DNA from 4 places in the Mesorhizobium shonense genome. Region 4 is predicted to be linked to each of the others. Evidence: predicted binding sites of a transcription regulator. Region 4 holds the regulator's gene; each other region holds the start of a gene.

Region 1 (3,388 bases), on a different contig from region 4:
GGACAAGCCAGCTCAGGAAATCGAGTATATGCGGCAGCCGCTCGAAGAAATGGCCGGCATTGGCCTCGTCGGCAAACCACATGGTCGCGCACATGGCAACCAGAAGAAGGCCGACGCCGAGCGCGGTGTAGAAGCGGCGGAGCGACGTCTGGCGCCGCCAGGCGTCCGCCTGCTGCCTTGTCGCTTCGGAATGGATTGTCGCTGAGGCTGTCATGATCGGAACATGAAAAAAGGGCGGCGCCGCCGCATCGGCCCGAAAATCGAAATCCGATTTTCGGAAAGTCCGATGCGGCAATCCAAAGTGCTAAAGCGTACTTTGTGCGTCCAAGTGGACGCACGTCGCTTTAGTGGACGCCGCCCTTTTTCCTGATGCCGTCAGCCGCCGATAGCGGCTTTGCGGGCTTCGACGATGACGCTGTAGAAGTCCGGCTTCACGGGAACATAGCCGGTGAAATCGCCGCCTTCGACGCCTTCGAAGCAGGGCTTGTCCTTGGCCGGCAGTTGGGTGAAGAAGTCGGCGAGCTTGGCGGTCATGTCGGCGCCCAGCGCGGTGCGGACGACCAGCGGGCCGTTCGGGATCAGGCCCGAGCGCCAGACTTCGACGAAGTCGTTCGGGTCGACGGCGCCCTTGGCGACTTCCTTGTGGAAGGTGCCGGAGGTGTAGCCGTTCTTGAAGTCGCCGATGCCGGACGAATCGTCCACCGCCACGTCGACCTTGCCGTCGCGGACGGCGAGAACGTTGTTCTCATGGCCGCCGTTGAACTGTGTCGAGGCGAAGTAGGTCTCGTTGGAGGCGCCGGTGTCCTTCGGAATCTGGGTCAGCGGGATCAGATAGCCCGAGGTCGAATCCGGGTCGGCATAGCCGAGCTTCTTGCCCTTGGCCGACTTGATGTCGGTGATGCCGGAAGTCTTCAGCGCCAGGCCGATCGAATAGTAGCCGGTCGAGCCGTCGGTCTGCTTGGTGGTGAGGATCGGGGTGACGGCCTTCGGGTCCTTGAGATAGACGCTGGCGTAGCCGGACGCGCCGAGCTCGGCGAAGTCGAGCGTGCCGCCAAGCAGGCCCTGGATGACGCCGTCATAGTCGGCGGCCGGGAACAGCGACACCTTCTCGAAGCCGAATTCGGCCTTTAGATGGTCGGCAAGGCACTGGTAGTTGCGCAGACGATCGGTTTCGTTCTCGCCGCCGAGGATGCCGACGCGGAACTCCTTGATGTCGGCGGCGTGAGCGGCGCTTGCCGCCATGGCGAGCAACGATACGGCGCCAAAAACCATTTTCCTGAACATTTTGACCTCTCTCCTGTTTTGCCGGCTTCGCGCCGGCAGCGTTCTAATTTTGAATTCAGCCTTTGACGCGGGCGTGCGATCCGGGTTGCTCTTGCTAACGAGTTGCCGGGACCATTTCGGCCGGCGGTGGACTCAGTAGCCAGGGAAGGCTGGTTCGAGCGGGCCGGCGGATGCGGTGATCTTCGGCTTGACGGTGACGCTGGTCGACGTGATGGCCTCGGAGATCTCGACGCCATTGGCGTCGGCGCCATAGACCGTGCGGACGGCGTCCCGGTCGAGATCCTCCGGCGCGCCGTCGAACACGACCTTGCCGGCGGCCATGCCGATGATGCGGTTGCAGTAGGCGCGGGCGGTATCCAGCGTGTGCAGGTTGGTGACGACGGTGATGCCTTCGCGCAAATTGATGTCGCGCAGCGAATCCATCACCACCTTGGCGTTGAGCGGGTCGAGAGAGGCAATCGGTTCGTCTGCCAGAAGCACCTTCGGCTGCTGCATCATAGCGCGCGCGATCGCCACGCGCTGCTGCTGGCCGCCGGAAAGCGTGCCGGCCGGCTGCAGCGCGGTGCGGGCGATGTCGAGGCGCTCGAGCGCGGCCACCGCCTCGGCGCATTCGGTGCGCGAGAACATGCCGAGCAGGTTGGAGAACGTCGAACGGTGGTTGAGCCGGCCGAGCAGCACGTTGGTCAGCACGTCAAGGCGCGGCACCAGGTTGAACTGCTGGAAGATCATGGCGCAGTCGCGCTGCCAGCGGCGCAGCGGCGAGCCTTGCAGGCTGGAAACCTCGGCGCCGTCAAAGAAAATCGATCCCTGGCTGGGATCGATGAGACGGTTGATCATGCGCAGAAGCGTCGATTTGCCGGCGCCGGAGCGGCCGATGATGCCGACCATCTGGCCCTGCGGGATCGAGATGTTGATGTCGCTGACGGCAGTGTTCTTGCCAAATCGTCGGGTTACGCCGCGGATTTCCAGCGTGGCCGATGATGCTGACATGGCAAGACTCCGGTACGTCGCGGTTTCGAAGGTCCGTTAACCTTCGCTAGCGCAGCCCCATGAAGCTGGGGTGTCGGATTGATGTCAGTTTTGTTACGACCCACAGGCAGGAATCCTTGTTTATGCATGTCGTTGTCCAAAAACCGCCAGGCACTTTTGGGCGACATGCATCGGATTATCCAAGGACCAGCAATTCCTCGAAACGTTTCATGTCCTTGAAGCTGCAGAAGGCTGGCGGGCGCAATTCGATCACCGGGGCCTCGCGGTCGAGGAACGACAGGCAGTCGTCGAACAGGTGCTGCCAGGCGGACACACGTTCATCGGCAAGCCGGCGGATCTGGTAAGCGAAGGTGATGTGGAAGACGTAAGTGTCGTGGTCGGGGTGACGGTAGCCGAACGGCACCGACAGCGCGTCGCGCCAGGCTTTCAGGATCAGGCGGTCTTCCTCGGTGGCGCCGGCGACGGTCAGGCCGGTCGGCAGGACTTCGACGACCTTGATGTTGAATGCGCCGCGGTCCTCGAAGCCTTGGAGGCGCTCGAGATAGAGGCGAGTCATGTCGCCTATTCCGGTGTCGAACGGCACGTCCGACGGCCAGTAAGGAAGGCGGCGCCGGTATTCGATGATGCCCTGGAAAAGGGTCATATGCAGGCTGGAGATCGGCGTAAAGGCGAGGCGATCCGCGTCCGGCATGGCGAGCATCCGCTCACGCACCTCGATGATGGCGACTTCCGAAGGCGAGCCCTCAACGAGATGGCTGACGACCGTGTTGCCGGGTTCCGGCAGGAAGTTGCCAGATGCGTCGTAACGGGTGCCGAGATGCGCGGGCGGCGCCGGGTTCGTGCCTTCGAAAAATCCGGCGAGCGAGGGTCTAACAGTGGCGAGCATGGCGATCTCCTGGGGGAGATCGGCTCTTGTCCGAGTCATGTGTCAAGGACGTGAAACTCGGCGCATGTTCCGGGGGGCCTTGGTGGTAAAGCTGTAAAATGGAAGATTGACAACGTAAACGTGCAGAGGTTGTCAGCCTGGCTTTCCTGTAAGGTTCGCGAGGAACCACAAGATATAGAGCGGAGCTATGGCTGCTGCCAACAAAACAAAACCCAAAATTACCAATGT
Region 2 (3,388 bases), on a different contig from region 4:
GCACGCTGATGCGGCTCGACGTGACGCCGAGCTCGCCGGCGACGAAGTCGCGCAGCTCGGCCGGCATCAGCGTGTCGAATTCGATGCGGATCACGGACCCGCGGCGACGGCGCTTCAGCGCCGTCTCGAACAGCCGCACGAGATCTTCCGACTCCTCCTCGACCTCGATATCGCTGTCGCGGATGATGCGGAACGTGCCCGAGCCCTTGACCTCATATCCGGGGAAAAGCTTGCCGATATAGAGGCCGACCGCTTCTTCCAGCGGGATGAAGCGTACATGGTGCTTGCGGTCGGGCAGACGGATGAAGCGCCGCAGCGCCACCGGCAGGCGCAGCAGCGCGCTCATCTCCTCGCCGTTCTTGCGATGGCGCAGTTGCAGCGCCATCGAGAAGCCGAGATTGGGAATGAACGGGAACGGGTGCGCCGGGTCGATCGACAGCGGCGTCAGCACCGGAAACACCTGGTCCTGGAAATGCTCTTCCAGCCAGGCCCTCTCGTCCTTGGTCAGCGCGTCGCGGGTTATGCTCTCGATGCCTTCCTTGTTGAGCAGCTCCATCAAGGTCGACAGGCTCTTCTGCTGGTCTTCCTGCAGGCGCTCGACCTCGCGCAGCAATTGCTCGAGCTGCTGCTCGGGGGTGCGGCCGTCCGGGCTCTTCAGCGCAATGCCTTCGCGCACCTGGCCGGCAAGGCCGGCGACGCGGACCATGAAGAATTCGTCGAGATTGGCGGCCGAGATCGACAGGAAGCGCACGCGCTCGAGCAGCGGATGGCGCTCGTTCAGCGATTCTTCCAGCACGCGCCGGTTGAACTGCAGCCAGGAGAACTCCCGATTGACGAAACGGTCGGGATTGCCGCCGTCCGGGCTTGCTGCCTCGACGGTGATGAACTCGCTTTGTACCGGCCTCAGTTCACTCATGGTTTCCTGCTCTTGCCCGCAACCGCCCTTTTGAGCGCCATATACCGCCGGACGCGACGCTCTAACATGCTTTTGTGACGCATGATCGGTCAGGGGATCGCTCCGATTCCCGGGGTCATGCGCTTAACCGGCTCAACTTATCCTCTGCCAGCCTTTTGCGACAGTTTCATTTCATCGATCTTGCAAACTGCCCGGTTATGATCCAGATGCAAACGGGCCGATTTGAAGGAGACGACGATGGCAGGCGGTTCCATTCCCCATTTCCAGAACGATGCGGGTCATCCGGCAATCGACATCGGCGTCAAGGAATTCATGTGCACCGGCGCCAACCCGCCTTTCGACCATCCGCATGTGTTCCTCGACATGGGCGACGACGATGAGAAGGTCTGCCCCTATTGCTCGACCCTCTATCGCTATTCGCCGAAACTGAAGGCGACGGAAACGCAGCCGGCCGACTGCCTCTATATCGACCAGGCCGCCTGATCCGCAGATCATGGATGACTGCTAGATCATGGATGAGGCACGGTCCCGGCAGGTCGTCATCGCCGGGGCTGGCATCGCCGGGCTGACGTCGGCCCTTGCCTTTGCCGGGCGCGGCTATGCCGCCACGGTGCTGGAGCAGGCCGGCCAGCTCGAAGCGGCAGGCGCCGGGCTCCAACTTTCCCCCAACGCGACACGCATCCTGCGCCGGCTCGGCGTGCTCGACCGCTTAGCGGTGAGCGCCGTCAGGCCGGAAGCGGTGGTGCTGAAGGACGCCGCCACCTTGCGCGAGCTGGCGCGGGTGCCACTGGGCCAGGCAGGCGAGAACCGCTGGGGCGCACCCTATCTGGTCGCGCATCGCGCCGATCTGCAGGCCGCGCTGACGACGCGAGTGGCAGAGCACCCCGAAATCCAACTCATCACCGGCGCGCAGGTGACGGACATTGCCGTTGCACCGCAAAACATCGTCGTCACGGCGCAAAGGGATGGCGGCAGCATGGAGGCGGCCGGCGGCCTTTTGGTAGGCGCCGACGGCGTCTGGTCGTCGGTTCGATCGCAGCTTGCCGGCAAGGAGCCCGCTTTCAGGAAAAGCCGCTTCTCCGGCGAGCTCGCCTGGCGCGCCATGGTTGCGGCGACAAGCGCTGCCGGCCAGGCGTTTGCGGCGATCGGCGCCGCCGACTGCGTCACCACCTTCCTGCATCCGGGCTTCCACATGGTCGCCTATCCGGTGAGCAAGGGCAGCGCCTTCAACCTCGCCGCCTTCACCAAGGGCGAGCGCATCGCCGAAGGCTGGTCGGGCCATGCCGACCCCGCCATTCTCGCCAGCTCCATGCGCGGCACGTCGGCGGCGCTGGCAAGGCTTGTCGCCGTGGCCGGGCCATGGACCGCCTTTGCGATCCACACCGTCGAGCAAAGGCGCTGGACGATGCCGGAGGGGGTGGCACTGATCGGCGACGCGGCGCATGCCATGACGCCGTTCGCGGCGCAGGGCGCGGCTATGGCGATCGAAGACGCCTCGATGCTCGCCGACCTGGTTGCCGACTTCCCGGCCGATCCGCGGCAAAGCCTCGCCATGTGGGAGAATCTCAGGCGGCCGCGCATCGAGAAGGTGCTCAGGCGCGGCGCGCTCAATCGGCTGGCCTGGCATGCCTGGGGCCCGGTGGCCATCGCCCGCAACCTGGTGCTGGCGACCCGGCCCGCGGAAAAGCTCGCGGCGGATCTGGACTGGCTCTACGGGTGGGAGGAGAGGAAGGTTGTGAGGCGGTAGGAGTTCTACTCAAGCAACGTCAATTGGATATGCTGGCGGGACAGCACCCCCCTCTGTCCTGCCGGACATCTCCCCCGCAAGGGGGGAGATCAGATGTCGCTCCGCTTTCGCCAATCTTCAACGTCGCAGAACTGGCGGGGCGCGGGAACTGCCAATCTCCCCCCTTGCGGGGGAGATGTCCGGCAGGACAGAGGGGGGTGTGAAGGAACGAGGCGTTCGCAATTCCTGCACACACCAACCTTCAATCATACAACTCGCTGCCGCGCCGCTCAGTGCAGGATCTGCGACAGGAACAGTTTCGTGCGCTCATGGCGAGGATGGTCGAAGAATTCGGCCGGCGTGTTCTGCTCGACGATCTGGCCCTGATCCATGAAGATCACCCGGTTGGCGACCTTGCGGGCAAAACCCATCTCGTGGGTAACGCAGAGCATCGTCATGCCTTCTTCGGCCAGGCCCACCATCGTCTCCAGCACTTCCTTGATCATTTCCGGGTCGAGCGCCGAGGTCGGCTCGTCGAACAGCATGATGCGCGGGTTCATGCAGAGCGAGCGGGCGATCGCCACGCGCTGCTGCTGGCCGCCGGAGAGCTGGCCCGGGTACTTGTTGGCCTGTTCGGGGATCTTGACGCGCTTCAGGAAATGCATGGCGATTTCCTCGGCCTGCTTCTTCGGCGTCTTGCGCACCCAGATCGGCGCCAGCGTGCAGTTCTCCAGGATGGTGAGGTG
Region 3 (3,388 bases), on a different contig from region 4:
GGTCGGCCTCCGCCTTCTGGCCGAGCGCCTTGACCGCGTCGCGGTTGGTCAGGTCCGCCGGGAACAGTTTTACGCGATCGCCGAGATCGCCGGCGAGCGCTTCCAGCTTCTCCACACGGGTGCCGTGCAGGCCGACGATCGCGCCCTGGCTGTGCAGCACCCTGGCGATCGCCTCGCCGATGCCTCCCGATGCGCCGGTGACGAGCGCCTTGCGGCCGTTCAGTTCGAACATTTTTTCAACCTCGTTTTTCCGAATGCGCCGCAGGCGAACGCCGTTCCGTATACGTCAAATCGTCCAAACCATGCCAGAAATCTTCGGTTTTCAGGACCTCTTCTTCGCCAAGCCGGATCCGTTCCGCAACCTCGGATGCGAGGCGATAGTCCTCAAACTCGTCGAAATCGCGCAAGCGCTGGGCCTTGCTCCTGCCAGTCTTCGATGTGGACATGCCGCACCTGTCGTTCGAATTTCCTCACCCAAGCGCCGCTAGCGCCGTCTCGACCTCCGCCGCGGTGCCTATGGCGCCGGTCGCGATGTCGCGGTTGATGCGGCGCGCCAGGCCCGACAGCACCTTGCCGGCGCCGACTTCGTAAAGGGTCGCGATGCCGTTCTGGCCGAACCATTCCACCGTCTCGCGCCAGCGCACGCGCGCGACCACCTGCTCGACCAGGCGGCGGGCGATCTCGTCCGGATCGCTGGTGGGGGTGACGGTGACGTTGGAGACGATAGGAACCACGGGAGCGGCTTTCGCCACGCCGGCCAGCGCGTCGCGCATGACGTCCGCGGCAGGCATCATCATCGCTGAATGGAAAGGTGCCGAAACCTGCAGCATCAGCGCCCGCTTGGCGCCCTTTTCGGTGCAAAGCTTCGCCGCCAGCTCGACGGCCGCCCTGGCGCCGGAGATTACCAGCTGGCCGCCGCCATTGTCGTTGGCGATCTGGCAAACCGCTCCTTTGGCGGAGCCTTGTCCCGCTTCCGCGCAGGCGGCTTCGACATCGGCCTGTTCGAGCCCGATGATGGCGGCCATGGCGCCCTCGCCCGCCGGCACCGCCGCCTGCATGGCATTGCCGCGAATGCGCAGCAGCCGCGCGGCATCGGCGACCGAAACGAAGCCCGCCGCAGCAAGGGCTGAATATTCGCCGAGCGAATGGCCGGCGACGTAAGACACCTTGTCCTTCAGCGAAAAGCCGCGCGATTCCAGCGCCCTCAGCGCGGCCAGCGACACCGCCATCAGCGCCGGCTGGGCGTTGGCGGTCAGCGTCAGCGTCTCTTCCGGCCCTTCCCAGATCAGTTTCGACAGCTTTTCGCCAAGCGCGGCGTCGACTTCCTCGAAGACGCGGCGCGCCTCGGGGAAAGCGTCGGCGAGGTCCTTGCCCATGCCGACGGACTGGCTGCCCTGTCCCGGAAAGGTAAATGCGACGGCCATTTTCAAGGTCTCCAGAGGCTGGTTTTCCCTGCCTCTGACGCAAGGCGGACAGCCAAGTCAAGCCCGCAGGCCCCCGTTCCGAGCCCATTTCGGCGGGAAAAACCGGTCCGAGTCCCTGTTCCGAAAGGCTTTTTGGCGATCACACCTGATGAAAACCGCTCACGAATCGTTTGCTGGCTCTTCTTATTTCCGCCACAGGCGCTAGCTTTGCGTGACATTTCGATGACAGTGGCGTGACGCGTGTGGAAGACGCGTAGCATGGGCCGGGGAAGCGACGTGGCAAGGATCAGGAAAGGCGCGGCCAAACCCGCGCCGCAATTTTTGGAAGACGATCCGTCCACCGGCTACCTGCCGGGGCGGCCCTGGCCGACCCTACGCTACGGGCTCTCAACCCTGCTTACCGCCGCGCTTCTGGTGTTCGCCATCGAATGGATCGTGCGCGGAGACTTCTTCGGCACGGTGGACTTCTTCCTGCAGCCCTTCAAGCCGGGCTGGACCACGATCATCATCTTCGCGCTGGTGCTGATCGGGCTGGATGCCATACTCGGCCGCAGCCATCAGAGCCTGATGATCGTGGCGCCACTGACGCTGGCGCTGGCCTTCGTCGGCCACCAGAAATCGCATTATCTCGGCGATCCGCTCTATCCGGCGGATTTCCTCTATGCGCGCCAGATCATGGCGCTGATGCCGCTTCTGGTGCGCGAGCGGCCCTGGACGGCCGTGCTGCTTGCAGCGGCGATCGTCGCCGGCCTGGCGCTGCTCTTCTATGGCTGGCGCCTCTGGCGCCGGCGCGTGCCGATCCTCAGCCGCAAGGGACGGCTGGCGCGGCTGTCGCTGGCCGTGCCGCTCCTCGCCTTCTTCGTCTCGATCATGGACTACGCCACCTTCTCGTGGACGCGCGACAGGCTGCAGATCATCCCGATCATGTGGGACCAGAAGGAGAACTACGCTTCCAACGGCTTCGCACTCGCCTTCGCGCTCAACGTGCCGATGGCGCATGTCTCTGCGCCGCCCGGCTATTCCGAAAAGACGATGGACGCGATCGCGCGTCCCGAGGTTGCAGCCTCGGTGCCCGATCAGAAGCCTGACATAGTCGTGGTGATGAGCGAATCCTTCTGGGATCCGACGGAGCTTCCCGGCGTCAGCATCAAGCCGGACCCGATCCCGACGGTGCGCGCGCTACGCTCGGGCTCGATGTTCTCGCCGGAATTCGGCGGCATGACCGCCAATATCGAGTTCGAGGCGCTGACCGGCTTCTCCAACGCCTTCCTGCCGGCGGGCTCGATCCCCTACCAGCAATATGTGCGCACGCCGACGCCATCGCTGGCGACTTTCCTGAAGAGTGAGGGCTACCGGGCGCGCGCCATCCATCCGGGCACCAACTGGTTCTGGAACCGGGGCGCCGTCTATGCCGATTTCGGCTTCAACGACTTCCGCTCGGAAGAGACGCTGCCACCGATGGAAAAGCGTGGGCCGCTGGCCTCCGACGCGGCGATGACCGACGAGATCATCCGCGAGGCCGATGCCAGCGAGCAGCCGGTGTTCCTGTTCGCGGTCAGCCTGCAGAACCACGGCCCCTACGAACCCTACCGCTATTACAATCCGACCCATAAGGTCGAGGCGCCGATCAGCACCTGGGCGCGGGAATCGCTGCTCTCTTACGCCGAAGGCTCGGCCGATGCCGATCGCGGCCTGCAACGGCTGATCGATTGGGCAAAGAAGCGCGAGAGGCCGACCATCATCGCCTTCTTCGGCGACCATCTGCCGCCGCTCGGCCCCGTCTATGTCGAGACCGGCTTCCTCAAGGACAATGTCGCGCCGCGCAGGGAGCCGACCCCCGAAGCCGCGCTCGATCACCACGACACGCCGCTGATCATCTGGTCGAACCGCTCCGGTCCGGTGGAAAACCTGGGCCCGGTGAGCCCGGCCTTCCTGCCCTACCATATCCTCACGACCGCTGGCAT
Region 4 (3,388 bases):
GCCCGCATTTCCGGCGAGACGGCGCCGCTGCTCTTCACCGCGCTCAACAACCAGTTCTGGTCGAGCAATCTCAACGCGCCGATGGCCAGCCTGCCGGTGACCATCTTCCAGTTTGCGCTCAGCCCCTATGAGGAATGGCAGCAGTTGGCCTGGACGGGCGCACTCATAATCACCCTGACGGTTCTCGGGCTGAGCATCTTCGCCCGCAGCCTTACCGGACGCAGAGAGGACAGATGAAACCGATGTTGTCCACCGACCTGAACGTAGCCGACACTGCCGTCGAGAAGGCCAAGATCGAGGTCAAGAACCTCAACTTCTACTATGGCCAGTCGAAGGCGCTGAAGGACATCAACCTGTCGCTGCCCGAACGCAGCGTCACCGCCTTCATCGGGCCGTCGGGCTGCGGGAAGTCGACGCTGCTGCGCGTGCTGAACCGCATCTACGAGCTCTATCCGAAGCAGAGCGCCGAGGGCCAGGTGCTGCTCGACGGCAAGAACATCCTCGACCGTTCGCAGGACCTCAACCTGCTCAGGACCAAGATCGGCATGGTGTTCCAGAAGCCGACGCCGTTCCCGATGTCGATCTACGAGAACATCGCCTTCGGCGTCAGGCTGTATGAGAAGATCAGCAAGGCCGAGATGGACAACCGCGTCGAGCAGGCGCTGAAGCGCGCGGCGCTGTGGAACGAGGTCAAGGACAAGCTCAACGCCAGCGGCCAGAGCCTTTCCGGCGGCCAGCAGCAGCGGCTCTGCATCGCCCGCACGGTGGCGGTGAAGCCGGAGGTCATCCTGCTCGACGAGCCGGCCTCGGCGCTCGATCCTTTGTCGACCGCCAAGATCGAGGAACTGATCGACGAACTGCAGGCCGACTACACGATCGTGATCGTCACCCACAACATGCAGCAGGCGGCGCGCGTGTCGCGGCAGACGGCGTTCATGTATTTGGGCGAGCTGGTCGAGTTCGACCGGACCGAGAAGATCTTCACCTCGCCCCGCGAGAAGCGCACGCAGGACTACATCACCGGCCGCTTCGGCTGAGTTCATACGAGGACATAAATCATGGCCCATACGGTCGCTTCCTTCGACGAGGATCTCGGGCAGATCAGCCGGCTCATCCGTGACATGGGCGATCTTGCCGGCTCGATGGTCGGCGCCTCGACCAAGGCTCTGCTCAATTCCGACAATGCTTTGGCGCAGCGCGTCGTCTCCGACGACGCCATCATGGACGCGCGCCAGCGCGAGCTCGACGACCGCGCCATCACGCTGATCGCCAAGCGCCAGCCGATGGCCGACGACCTGCGCAGCGTGGTCGGCGCGATCCGCATGGCCGGCGACCTCGAGCGCATCGGCGATCTCGCCAAGAACATCGCCAAGCGGGTCGGCTCGGTCGGCGTCAGCGCGGCGCCGCGCGACCTGTCGCATTCCATCGACTCGATGGCGCAGCTGGTGCTGATCCAGGTCCAGGGCGTGATCGAGGAGTACACCGCGGGCGACGCCACGGCGCTTGCCAAGCTCCGGAACGACGACGAGCGCGTCGACGTCAAATACACCTCCGTCTTCCGCGAGCTTTTGACCTACATGATGGAGGATCCGCGCAACATCACGGCCTGTACGCATCTCCTGTTCTGCGCCAAGAATCTGGAGCGCATCGGCGACCATGTCACCAACATCGCCGAGAATGCCTATTACGTGCTGACCGGCACCCAATTGCCCGCGAATCGTCCGAAGCAGGACGAGACGGCGATGTCGGCGCCGGCGGCCTGAGCAAAGGTGCCTGACAAATGATCGCCCCACGCATCATGGTGGTGGAGGACGAGGAGCCGCTGGGGGTGCTGCTCCGCTACAATCTCGAATCCGAGGGTTATCAGGTCGAGGTGGTGACCCGCGGCGACGAGGCCGAGATCCGCCTGCAGGAGAACGTGCCCGACCTTCTGGTGCTCGACTGGATGGTGCCGGCGGTTTCCGGCATCGAGCTTTGCCGGCGCCTCAGGATGCGGCCGGAGACCGAACGGCTGCCGATCATCATGCTGACCGCGCGCGGCGAGGAAAGCGACAGGGTGCGCGGCCTCTCGACGGGGGCCGACGACTACCTGGTCAAGCCGTTCTCGACGCCGGAATTCATGGCCAGGGTCAAGGCGCTGTTGCGCCGTGCCAAGCCGGAGGTGCTGTCCAGCGTGCTCAAGGTCGGCGACATCGTGCTCGACCGTGAATCGCACCGCGTCTACCGCAAGAAGAGCGAGATCAGGCTCGGCCCAACCGAGTTCCGGCTGCTCGAATTCATGATGCGGCATCCCGGCCGCGTGTTCTCGCGCAGCCAGCTGCTCGACAATGTCTGGGGCGAGACGATCTATATCGACGAGCGCACCGTGGACGTGCATGTCGGACGCCTGCGCAAGGCGGTCAACAACGGCCGCATGCCCGACGTCATCCGCACGATACGCGGGGCTGGCTACGCGATCCGCGAGGATTAAGTTTCAGGCACCGATGTTCTGACAGGTTATGCACTTCCAACATCCACGCTGGGGAGTAGCCGAGACGCTTTTGCTTCGTCATCCACGGGCGGAGCAAGGAGCGTAGCGACGCGGCGAAGACCCGAGGATCCATGCCGTGACTTCCACGCGCCGCGGCGGTGCAGAATTCTGCTCCGCGCCCTGCGTCCGAGGTAACGGCATGGATTCCAGGGTCTCCGCGACGGAGCTTCGCTCCTGCTTCGCCCTGGAATGACGAAGCTGCGGGGCTTTCGCTAATCTCCGGCGCCTGGCAGGACACGGAACCCAACGATCACTTCAAGGCTGATCAGGCTACGTTCTTGCCCATCCCCGCTCGCGCTTGGGCGCCCGGCGCGAAAATCTCCTGGTCGACGAAGCTCAGCGCGCGCATGGCGCAGCCTTCGCGGATCAGCGGCAATTCGTTCGGCTCGGTGTCGAAGGAGATCGATTTGGAGTGCTGGCCGCCGGCGGTCTGGGCGATGGCTTCCCGCAGCGCCGGCTCGATCAGGTCGAAAGCCGCCGCGCTGACGCCGACCATGGCGACCGGCGCCGGGTCGATCAGCGCGAACAGGCTGCCCAGCCCAAAGCCGAGCGCCTCGCCCGCCCGGCGATAGGCCTCGCGCTCCGGCCCGTCTTTTTCACGCGCCTTCGCGGCAAGAGCCCGCATGTCGGCGTCGCCGACGTCGACCGGCTCGGCGTCCTCGCTCATCTTCATGGCGCTGCGCCAGATGGCGTAGTTGCCGGCGTAGGCCTCGACGCAGCCGCGGCGTCCGCAACGGCAAAGCGCGCCGCCCGGGCGGTGGATCATGTGGCCGAACTCACCGCCGGAAGAATGGGTGCCGGTGAACAGCTCGCCCTTCAGCACCAGGCCCATGCCGATGCCGTGCGAGAGCAGGATGG

Evidence for each region. Region 4 encodes PhoB, which activates phosphate uptake and scavenging genes when phosphate is short. Its sites were predicted from a motif close to TGTCATNNANCTGTCAT; they were not measured.
Region 1: phnC (phosphonate ABC transporter ATP-binding protein) is a predicted target of PhoB. The motif match lies at 2,356-2,372, and genes of this name have one in related genera.
Region 2: ABID26_RS33030 (RNA degradosome polyphosphate kinase) is a predicted target of PhoB. The motif match lies at 1,074-1,090, and genes of this name have one in related genera.
Region 3: ABID26_RS01960 (LTA synthase family protein) is a predicted target of PhoB. The motif match lies at 1,636-1,652, and genes of this name have one in related genera.

What each region holds. Positions count from the first base shown of each region.
Region 1 is NZ_JBEPLM010000010.1:177,007-180,394, reverse strand. It holds gene phnE (phosphonate ABC transporter, permease protein PhnE) at 1-214, opposite strand, end outside; gene phnD (phosphonate ABC transporter substrate-binding protein) at 376-1,284, opposite strand; gene phnC (phosphonate ABC transporter ATP-binding protein) at 1,417-2,274, opposite strand; gene ABID26_RS24335 (DUF1868 domain-containing protein) at 2,450-3,160, opposite strand.
Region 2 is NZ_JBEPLM010000021.1:86,975-90,362, forward strand. It holds gene ABID26_RS33030 (RNA degradosome polyphosphate kinase) at 1-916, opposite strand, end outside; gene ABID26_RS33035 (zinc-finger domain-containing protein) at 1,154-1,399, shown strand; gene ABID26_RS33040 (FAD-dependent monooxygenase) at 1,428-2,663, shown strand; gene ABID26_RS33045 (amino acid ABC transporter ATP-binding protein) at 2,933-3,388, opposite strand, start outside.
Region 3 is NZ_JBEPLM010000001.1:341,315-344,702, forward strand. It holds gene fabG (3-oxoacyl-[acyl-carrier-protein] reductase) at 1-232, opposite strand, end outside; gene ABID26_RS01950 (hypothetical protein) at 237-446, opposite strand; gene fabD (ACP S-malonyltransferase) at 471-1,424, opposite strand; gene ABID26_RS01960 (LTA synthase family protein) at 1,683-3,388, shown strand, end outside.
Region 4 is NZ_JBEPLM010000012.1:237,389-240,776, reverse strand. It holds gene pstA (phosphate ABC transporter permease PstA) at 1-237, shown strand, start outside; gene pstB (phosphate ABC transporter ATP-binding protein PstB) at 234-1,037, shown strand; gene phoU (phosphate signaling complex protein PhoU) at 1,056-1,763, shown strand; gene phoB (phosphate regulon transcriptional regulator PhoB) at 1,781-2,470, shown strand; gene ABID26_RS27135 (ROK family transcriptional regulator) at 2,796-3,388, opposite strand, start outside.